DNA from 3 places in the Bradyrhizobium guangdongense genome. Region 1 is predicted to be linked to each of the others. Evidence: predicted binding sites of a transcription regulator. Region 1 holds the regulator's gene; each other region holds the start of a gene.
What was found. Region 1 encodes PhoB, which activates phosphate uptake and scavenging genes when phosphate is short. Its sites were predicted from a motif close to TGTCATNNANCTGTCAT; they were not measured.

Region 1 (3,271 bases):
AGCTTGATGACGCCCTCCAGCGCCTCGGCGCCGGAATTGCAGAAGAAAACGAAGTCCGCAAAGCTCTCGCTGCACAGGCGCGCGGCGAGCTTCTCGCCATCAGGGCTCTGGAACAGGTTCGACATGTGCCAGAGCTTGGTTGCCTGCTCCTGCAACGCCTTGACCAGCGCAGGATGGGCATGGCCGAGCGCATTCACCGCGACGCCCGAGGTGAAATCGAGATAGCGATCGCCGTTGGTCGCGATCAACCAGACGCCTTCGCCGCGCTCAAAACCGATGTCGGCCCTGGCGAAAACGGGGAGCAAATGCGGCGCTGCGCTGCTGGTCATGACGATCACTTGATTGTTGCGGACGGTGAAGGGTGCATTGCGCAACGCACCATTGACCGGCCCGGAAAACGAAACGTGCCGCCTTTTAAGGGCGGCACGCGCGACTATCTTAGGCCTGGTGAAACCGGTGTCAATGCCGCCCGGAAAGCCTCGCGAAACGCTGATTCCGTAGTCTTGCGGTGGCGTTTTTGCGGGAATTTCGCCACGGAACATGTGGAAGCGAGTCGGCGGACTCTTGCGCGTGAGTCGCGCCATATTGTAGCGTTTGGCTTGTCAGATACGACATCTCGTGCAGCAGTCCTGATCCCAGAAGTCCTCATGTACCGGCGTAAACGTTCGGGCGCATCTCGCGCGCCCGGCGAGCCTTAAGGGATTCTGACGGCACGGGTTTTTCGAGACTTAGGCATTCGTCGTGCCGCCCCGAAGATGGCGGCGCGCGGCGAAGGAAAGGGTGCAATGACGGTTTTGACCTGGTCCGACGATCGCGTCGAGCAGCTGAAAAAGCTCTGGGAGGCCGGACTTTCGGCCAGCCAGATCGCCGCCGAGCTTGGGAATGTCACCCGTAACGCCGTGATCGGCAAGGTGCACAGGCTCGGCCTGTCCGGCCGCGCCAAGAGCCCGACGTCGGCAGCTCCACGGCCGCGCAAGGCGCGGCCCGCGCAGCACATGATGCGGGTGAGCCGGCCGATGGCGCGCGGCAACACCGCGCTGGCGCAGGCCTTCGAGGTCGAGGTCGAGGCAGAGCCCGTCACCTACGACAACGTGGTGCCGATGAGCCAGCGGCTGTCGCTGCTCGAGCTGAACGAGGCCACGTGCCACTGGCCGGTCGGCGATCCCTCGAGCCCGGATTTCTTCTTCTGCGGCGGCAAGGCGCTGTCCGGCCTGCCCTACTGCGCCCAGCACTCGCGGGTTGCGTATCAGCCGGCCGCCGATCGCCGGCGTGCGCCGGCGAAGCCGGGCGCGCGGTGAGCTGAACGAATTTAGCTGACAACGACGACAGCCGTGACACGATCACGGCTCAACGGACTCGGTGTCGGCGACGGCTGAGACCGCCGCAGCCGTCGTACGCACTCACCTGCGCAAACCTACGTCTGCTCGGCCTTCGCAAAGCGATCGTCCAGCGCATAGCCGGCACCGCGGACGGTGCGGATGGGGTCCTGCTCGCGGCCGAGATTGAGCAGCTTGCGCAGCCGGCCGATATGAACGTCGACGGTGCGCTCGTCGATATAGATGTCGCGGCCCCAGACGCTGTCGAGCAGCTGCTCGCGCGAGAACACGCGGCCGGGATGCTCGAGGAAGAACTCCAAAAGTCGATATTCGGTCGGGCCGAGATCGATCGGCCGGCCCGAGCGCGCCACGCGGCGCTTCTCGCGATCAAGCTCGATGTCGCCGAAGGCGAGGACGGTTGCGAGCCGCTCGGGGCTTGCGCGGCGCAGCAGGCCCTTCACGCGAGCGAGCAGCTCGGGCACCGAGAACGGCTTGACGATGTAATCGTCGGCGCCGGTGGCGAGCCCCCGCACCCGCTCGCTCTCCTCGCCGCGCGCGGTGAGCATGATGATCGGCAGCTGCTTGGTGTCGGACCGCGTCCGCAGCCGGCGGCACAGCTCGATGCCCGACAGCCCCGGCAGCATCCAGTCGAGCACGATCAGATCGGGGATGTGCTCCTTGAGACGGGTGTCGGCGTCGTCGCCGCGCATCACCGTCTCGACGTCATAGCCGTCGCCTTCGAGGTTGTAGCGGAGAAGCTCGGTCAGAGCTTCCTCGTCCTCAACCACCATAATGCGTGCGCCCATCGGGTCGTCGCTCCTTGCGTAATCAGGTGTTCGGGACCGTCGTGGCGAACGTCGTCATGTCGCCCTTCGGCCGCTTGTCGGTGATGGCCTGGCCTTCGATCATGTAGAACACGGTCTCGGCGATATTGGTGGCGTGGTCGCCGATCCGCTCGATGTTCTTGGCGCAGAACATCAGGTGGATGCAGAACGAGATGTTGCGCGGATCCTCCATCATGTAGGTGAGGAGCTCGCGGAACAGGGAGGTGCAGATGGCGTCGACCTCCTCGTCCCCCTTCCACACCGCCATCGCCGCCGGCAGATCATGCGCCGCATAGGCGTCCAGCACCGACTTGACCTGCTGCTGCACGAGGTCGGTCATGTGCTCGAGGCCGCGGAACAGCTTGAGCGGATGGAAGTCGGTCTCCAGCGCCGCGACGCGCTTGCCCATGTTCTTGGCGAGGTCGCCGATGCGCTCGAGATCGGTGGCAACGCGCATCGCGCCGACGATCTCGCGCAGATCGACCGCCATCGGCTGGCGGCGCGCGATGGTGAGCACGGCGCGCTCCTCGATCTTCCTCTGCAGCGTGTCGAGCTCGGCGTCGATGGTGACGACCCGCTGACCGAGCGCGACGTCGCGGCGGATCAGCGCATCGACGGAATCGACGATCATGCGCTCGGCGATGCCGCCCATCTCGGCGACCAGACGGGTGAGCTCCTGGAGGTCGGTGTCGAAGGCCTTTGCGGTATGTTCAGAACCCATGTTCCGTCTCCTCAGCCGAACCGGCCGGTGATGTAATCCTGCGTACGCCGGTCGGATGGCGACGTGAAGATCTTGCTGGTGTCGTCGAACTCGATCAGCTCGCCGAGATACATGAAGGCGGTCTTGTCGGAGACGCGGGCCGCCTGCTGCATGTTGTGGGTGACGATCGCGATCGTGTAGTTCTCCGACAGTTCCTGGATCAGCTCCTCGACCTTGGCGGTCGAGATCGGATCGAGCGCCGAGCAGGGCTCGTCGAACAGGATCACCTCGGGCCGCACCGCGACGGTGCGGGCGATGCAGAGCCGCTGCTGCTGGCCGCCGGAAAGCGACAGGCCGGAGGCGTTGAGCTTGTCCTTGACCTCGTTCCACAGCGCGCCGCCGCGCAGCGCCTTCTCGACGCGGTCGTCCAT
Region 2 (3,271 bases), 1.3 Mb from region 1:
TCCGAGGCCAGCACGGAGCAGAGCCCCTTGGCGATCATGTCCGATGCCTTGGTCCAGCCGGTGTGGCTGCCGCCCCGCACGACGTTCGGCGCGCCGTAGACGATGTCGTCGCCGGCGGCCGCGGCTTCGCGCGCGGTCTCCTCGTTGATTGGAAACTCGGCGAGCGTCACGCCCATGGTACGAAACTCCCGGCGCATCACCAGCGTCGCGTCGTCATGCGAGAGCATCCGCACCTCGGCGGCGCGCGCCGCCGCGGCCAGTCGGGCGATCGAGGCCGGAACATCGGCCGCACGCGACACGATACGCGCAACCAGCTTGTCGAACGCCGCGCTCGACAGTCCGGTGCGCTCCACCATGCGGTTGCGTTTGCGCGGCTTGGCCATGTCGCCGACGGTGCCGTCCATGTGATCGTTGAAGGCGAACAGGTCGACGCGGCCCTCGGCGAGCCACTGGCCGATCTCTGCCTCGGCATCGAGATTGTAGGTCTCATGCCGCAAATGGAAGCGGGTGTCGGCGGCGAAATGCGGACGCTGCCGCTCGATCGCCTCGAGCAGACGTCGCGCGTTGTCGCCGCTGCGCAAGCCGGGCTCCCACGACCAGGTCGTGGCGTGGAAAACCGTCGTGATGCCGTTGCTGATGACCTGGCGGTCCGTCTCCGCCAGTGCCACGTCGATCGGGAAATCGACGCCGGCGCGCGGCATCATCTGCCGCTCGAACGCGTCACCGTGCAGATCCACGATGCCGGGGAGCACCAGCAGATTGCGCGCATCGATCGCGAGCCGCGCCCGGCCGCGCGGGGCATCGATCTGAGCAATGTCGGTACTGGACACCGCGAGGGATGTCTCGACGAGCTCGGAGCCGATCAGGGTCCGGCCGCCTTCAAGGAAAATGTCTGTCACGCGACCGCGCTTCGTTTGGTGGAAGATGAACCTGCTTCGTATGCTGCCAGGAATTCTTCAATCGAGAGCTTGCGAAAATCGGGCAGTGCTGCACGCAATTTGTCGTGATCCCAGTCCCACCAGGCCAGCTCCGCGAGCCGTCCGGCAATCTCCTCGGAGAACCGGCGCCGAACGATGCGCGCCGGATTCCCCGCGACGATGGTGTAGGCCGGTACGTCCTTGGTGACGATGGCGCCGGCCGCAATCACGGCGCCGGTGCCGATGTTGCGGCCGGGCAGCACGATCGCGCCATGTCCGATCCAGACGTCATGGCCGATACGGACATGATGCTGCCGCCGCCAATCAAAGAATTCGGCGTCATCGCTCTCGCTCGGGAAGTAAGCACTGGAGCGGTAGGTGAAGTGGGCCTGCGTGGCGCGGTGCATCGGGTGATTGCCGGGATTGATACGGGTCATCGCCGCGATCGAGCAGAACTTTCCGATCGTCGTGTAAGTGATCTGCGCGTCGTTGACGACATAGGAGTAATCGTCCATCGCCACTTCATGCAGGATCGTGCGAGCGCCCACCTCCGTGTATGCGCCGAGCCGCGTATCGTGCAGCTTCGCGGAAGGATCGATGGTCGGCTCGACCGATAGCACCTTGGCCATGTTGCATCCGGGCGTTCGAGGGCGGGCGTCCCTCTTCGAGTCGCTTGATGACGATGTCGTGACGCGACGATGACAGGGGATGAGATGTGCTGGATCGCCGCACTGCGGTCTCGGTGTCACACAAGTGTTAAGCACGCGCGTTAGCGGTTGGCTCCAGCTGCTACTCGGGAGCTCTGCATGCTGGTGTTGGAAGGTCTGACGTGCCGCTTCGGCGCAAAAGCCGCGGTGGACGACGCTTCGTTTCAAGTCGCTCCCGGCAGCTTCGTCGGTGTGATCGGGCGCTCCGGTGCCGGCAAGTCGACCCTGCTGCGAACCATCAACCGTCTGGTGACGCCGACCCAGGGCCGCATCCTGTTCGACGGCCTCGACGTCACCTCCTTGCGCGGCGGGGAGCTGCGGCAGTGGCGGGCGCGCTCGGCGATGATCTTCCAGCAGTTCAACCTGGTCGGCCGGCTGGACGTGCTGACCAACGTGCTGATGGGGCGTCTCGCCACCATGCCGGCCTGGCGGGCGCTGTCGCAGCTCTGGTCCGAGCAGGACAAGGCGCTGGCGATGTCGGCGCTCGAACAGTTCGACATCGCCGCGCTCGCCGCGCAGCGTGCCGACCAGCTCTCCGGCGGCCAGCAGCAGCGCGTCGCGATCGCCCGCGCCCTGGTGCAGCAGCCCGACATCATCCTCGCCGACGAGCCGATCGCCTCGCTCGATCCGCGCAATACCAAGATCGTCATGGATGCGCTGCTGCGCATCAACAAGCATTTTGGCATCACCGTGCTCTGCAATCTGCATTCTCTCGACCTGGCGCGCGGCTATTGCGACCGCCTGATCGGCATGGCGGCGGGCCGCGTGGTGTTCGACGGCGCGCCGTCGGCGCTGACCGATCTCGTCGCGCGCGAGCTTTACGATCTCGAAGCCGCCGACGTCATGGGCGCCACGCCTGCGCCGATGCCCCAGGGCGTTCCAGCGCTCGGAACGGCCGCGGCGGCCTGAGCGACGTCGCGCTACTTGCTTTCGTACGAACCGACCTTAACCAAAGAAGGGGCTAACGATGATCACTCGCAGACTGGTTCTTGCCGGCGCAGCCGCGCTGACCTTTGCCGGATCCGCTTCCGCCGAAGACTGGCGGGCGAAATATCCGGAAATCACCTTCGCCGCGATTCCGGCCGAGAACGGCTCGGGCGTGACCGAGCGCTACGCTCCCTTCATCAGCTATCTGTCGAAGGAGCTCGGCGTCAAGGTGACGCTGCGCGTCGCCAACGACTACGCTGCCCTCATCGAAGGCCAGCGCGCCGGCAACATCCAGATCGGCTATTACGGTCCGGCCTCCTTCGCGCGCGCCCGTCTCACCGGCGTCAAGACCGACGCCTTCGTCATCGACGTCAACTCCGACGGTTCGAAGGGCTACTATTCCGTCTTCTACGTTCTGGCGAAGTCGCCCTACCAGAAGATCGAGGACCTCAAGGGCAAGAATCTCGGGCTTGTCGATCCGAATTCCACGTCCGGCAACAACATGCCCCGCTTCAAGCTGAACGCGATGGGCATCGATCCCGACGCCTATTTCTCCAAGGTCGTCTTCACCGGCAGCCACGAGAACGCCGTTCTCGCGCTGGCCCAGGGCACCGTCGACGTCGCCGCCAATTGGTGGAACGCGGACGACGATTCCAACCTGACCCGCATGCTCAACAAGGGCATGGTGAAGTCGGCCGACGGCACCGTGATGAAGAAGGA
Region 3 (3,271 bases), 370 kb from region 1:
CATGTTGCCGAGGCGCAGACCGCGGGAGTTCTCGGTCGGCTCCTTGTTGGTCAGCTCGAGCAGCGGGGTCTCGAGATAGGGCTGATCCTTGTAGAAGCCCTCGGCCTTGGCCTTCTCGTAGGCCGCCTTGGTGATCGGCAGATAGCCCGATTCCTTGTGGATCCAGACCTGGCGGTCGGTGTCCGAGAGGAACGTCAAGAATTTCGCGACGCCCTTGTATTCCTCGGCCGACTTGCCGCCCATGATCCAGAGCGAGGCGCCGCCGATGATCGAGTTCTGCGGCGCGCCCTTGACGTCAGGATAGTACGGCATCGGCGCGGCGGTGAAGGCGAACTTGGCCTGCGCCTTGACGTTGCCGAAGAAGGACGACGAGGTCAGGTAGATCGGGCATTCGCCTGACGTGAAGCGGCCTTCGCCGGTGTTGGTGCGGCCGGCGTAATCGTAGGTCTTGTCCTTCTGCAGCTCGACGAGGTTCTCGAGGTGCTTGACCTGGAGCGGGCCGTTGAACTCGAGCTTGGTGTCGAAGCCGTCGAGGCCGTTGGCCTTGGTCGCAAGCGGCACGTTGTGCCAGGCCGAGAGCTGCTCGAGATTGACCCAGGTGACCCACGAGCCGGAGAAGCCGCAGGTCGCATAGCCAGCAGCCTTCAGCTTCTTGGCGTCCTCGAAAACTTCCGGCCAGGTCTTCGGGACCGCTGCGATATTGGCCTTCTTCAATGCGTCGAGATTGACCCACATGACGGTCGACGAGGAGTTGAAGGGGAAGGACAGCATCTCGCCCTTCGAGGTCGAATAGTAGCCGGTGATCGCAGGCAGATAGGCCTTGGGATCGAACTTCTCGCCGGCTTCCTGCATCAGCTTGTAAACGGGCTTCACGGCGCCGGTCGCGGCCATCATGGTCGCGGTGCCGACCTCGAACACCTGCATGATGTGCGGGGCATTGCCGGCGCGGAACGCCGCGATGCCGGCGTTCATGGTGTCGGGATAGCTGCCCTTGTAGGTCGGGACGACCTTGTAGTCGCTCTGCGATGCGTTGAAGTCGTTGGCGAGCTTGACGATGACGTCGTTGTTCGCGCCGGTCATCGCGTGCCACCACTGGATTTCAGTGACGGCCAGCGCAGGCGAAGCGCCCAGACCCAGCGTGAGTGCAACAGCGGCAGCCGCTCCAAAATGTCGAAGAGCCATCAAGTAAACCTCCCTTGGCCGTCCTTTGGCCGTCAAAAAGAAGCGCTTGCGCTAGCAGCGCCATATGACGTTCACATGACTGTGTAAGCGGCCGAAACGAAAGCGGCAAGCGCTGGAAAAGGGAAGCCATCAAATAGGCGAACGCGCCCGCGCGCAGCCGCATCCGTTGGCGGTGCACATGCGTGCCCCCGCCGCACTGCGGCATGTTTGATGAGGAGGTAAGGCCCTAGCGCTTGCGCTCGGGGCCGCAGACTACACCTTGCGCGATCATCGCGTCGATGTCCGCCTTTGAGTAGCCGAACTCGCCCAGCACCTCCTGGGAGTGCTGGCTGAACTTCGGCGGCAGACGGCGCAGGCTCGGCTTGCTGCGATCGAGCCGGATCGGCGAGGCGACGCCCTTGTACCAGTCCTTCTCGATGATATCGCCGCGCGCGATCGTGTGCGCATTGGTCAGCGCCTGGTCGATCTTCTGCACGGGCCCTGCCGGTAGGCCGGCGGCGAGCAGGCGATTGCACAGCGGCTCGGCCTCATGCTGGCTGAACACGGCCGCAAGTTCGGCGCGCAGCGCCTCGCGATTGGCGATGCGGTCCTTGTTGCGGGCGAAGCGCGGGTCAGTGCCGAGCTCGGGCTTGCCGATTTCCTTGCAGAGCTTACGGAAGGTGCCGTCATTGCCGACGCCGATGAAGATGTTGTCGGTCTTGGTCGGGAAGATCGCGTAAGGCACAAGGTTCGGGTGCTCGTTGCCGGTGAGCGAGGGCGGCTTGCCATGCATGAAATAATTCGCGGTGTGCGGATGCATGATGGCAAGGCCGGTCTCGTAAAGCGTCGTCTCCAGGAACTGGCCCTTGCCCGAGCGCTGCCGCTCCGACAGCGCCATCAGGATGCCGATCGCCGCATAAAGCCCCGTGGTGATGTCGACCAGCGGCACGCCGATCCGCATCGGTCCGCTCTCGACCGAGCCGGTTGCCGCGATCATGCCGGTCATGGCCTGGATGATGGCATCATAGCCGGGATTGCCGCCGCGCGGGCCGTCGGCGCCGAAGCCGCAGATCCGGCAATGCACGAGGCGCGGGAATTTTTCGCGCAGCACATCGTTGCCGATGCCCCATTTCTCCAGCGTGCCCGGCTTGAAATTCTCGATCAGGACGTCGGCGGTCTCCAGCATCTTGAGCAGTACGACGCGACCGCCTTCGGAAGCGAGATCGAGGCCGATCGAGCGCTTGTTTCGGTTGATACCGATGAAATAGGCCGCGTCTTCCTCGTGGAAGGGAGGGCCCCATTCGCGCACCTCGTCGCCCGCGGGCGGCTCGACCTTGATCACGTCGGCGCCATGGTCGGCGAGGATCTGGGTGCAGTAGGGACCGCCGAGCACGCGCGTGAGGTCGATGACGCGCAGTCCGCTCATTGCGCCCAATGCTGCTCCAGAACTGGCGGCTTCAGTCATGCCTTCGCTTCCCTTGTCGATATTCGACCACAGGCCTAGCGAGGTTTTTTTATGCCAGCAATGGGCTGCCGCGTAGGGCCGCATGCGCGCCGCCGCGCAATCCCGCGATGTGGGAAATCTCGCGGAGGCGGCCGACCCGAGGGGGATCTCGGGCCAGCCGATCCGCCGTCGGATCAGACGACCGTCAGGCGGACGTCGACATTGCCGCGCGTCGCGTTGGAGTACGGGCACACCTGGTGCGCCTTCGCGACCAGCGCCTCGGCGTCCGCGCGGGCAAGACCCGGCAGCGAGACGGCGAGATCGATGTCGAGGCCGAAGCCGCCTTCCGAGCGCGGGCCGATGCCGACGGTCGAGGTCACGGAGGTATCGGCCGGGACCTTCGGGCCGCCCTGCGAGGCCACGAATTTCATCGCGCCGATGAAGCAGGCGGCATAGCCGGCCGCGAACAGCTGCTCGGGATTGTTGCCGGCGCCGCCGCCACCGCCGAGCTCCTTCGGCGTGGTGAGCTTGACGTCGAGCGCGCCATCCAGGGTCGCAGCATGGCCGTCGCGGCCGCCGGTGGCCTTCGCGCTGGTCTTGTAGAGGACGTTCACGGACATTTTCGTCTCCTCAGGGGTCTTTCGGGGTGGGGTGTCGCGTATATGG

Region 2: phnC (phosphonate ABC transporter ATP-binding protein) is a predicted target of PhoB. The motif match lies at 1,605-1,621, and genes of this name have one in related genera.
Region 3: ugpB (sn-glycerol-3-phosphate ABC transporter substrate-binding protein UgpB) is a predicted target of PhoB. The motif match lies at 1,247-1,263, and genes of this name have one in related genera.

The regions. Positions count from the first base shown of each region.
Region 1 covers NZ_CP030051.1:7,193,986-7,197,256, forward strand. Annotated here, with positions in the region: gene X265_RS34465 (aspartate aminotransferase family protein) at 1-329, opposite strand, end outside; gene X265_RS34470 (GcrA family cell cycle regulator) at 786-1,298, shown strand; gene phoB (phosphate regulon transcriptional regulator PhoB) at 1,415-2,122, opposite strand; gene phoU (phosphate signaling complex protein PhoU) at 2,145-2,861, opposite strand; gene pstB (phosphate ABC transporter ATP-binding protein PstB) at 2,873-3,271, opposite strand, start outside.
Region 2 covers NZ_CP030051.1:1,005,810-1,009,080, forward strand. Annotated here, with positions in the region: gene X265_RS04810 (alpha-D-ribose 1-methylphosphonate 5-triphosphate diphosphatase) at 1-899, opposite strand, end outside; gene X265_RS04815 (LbetaH domain-containing protein) at 896-1,546, opposite strand; gene phnC (phosphonate ABC transporter ATP-binding protein) at 1,724-2,533, shown strand; gene phnD (phosphonate ABC transporter substrate-binding protein) at 2,592-3,271, shown strand, end outside.
Region 3 covers NZ_CP030051.1:109,266-112,536, reverse strand. Annotated here, with positions in the region: gene ugpB (sn-glycerol-3-phosphate ABC transporter substrate-binding protein UgpB) at 1-1,182, opposite strand, end outside; gene X265_RS00475 (CaiB/BaiF CoA transferase family protein) at 1,409-2,626, opposite strand; gene X265_RS00470 (organic hydroperoxide resistance protein) at 2,800-3,225, opposite strand.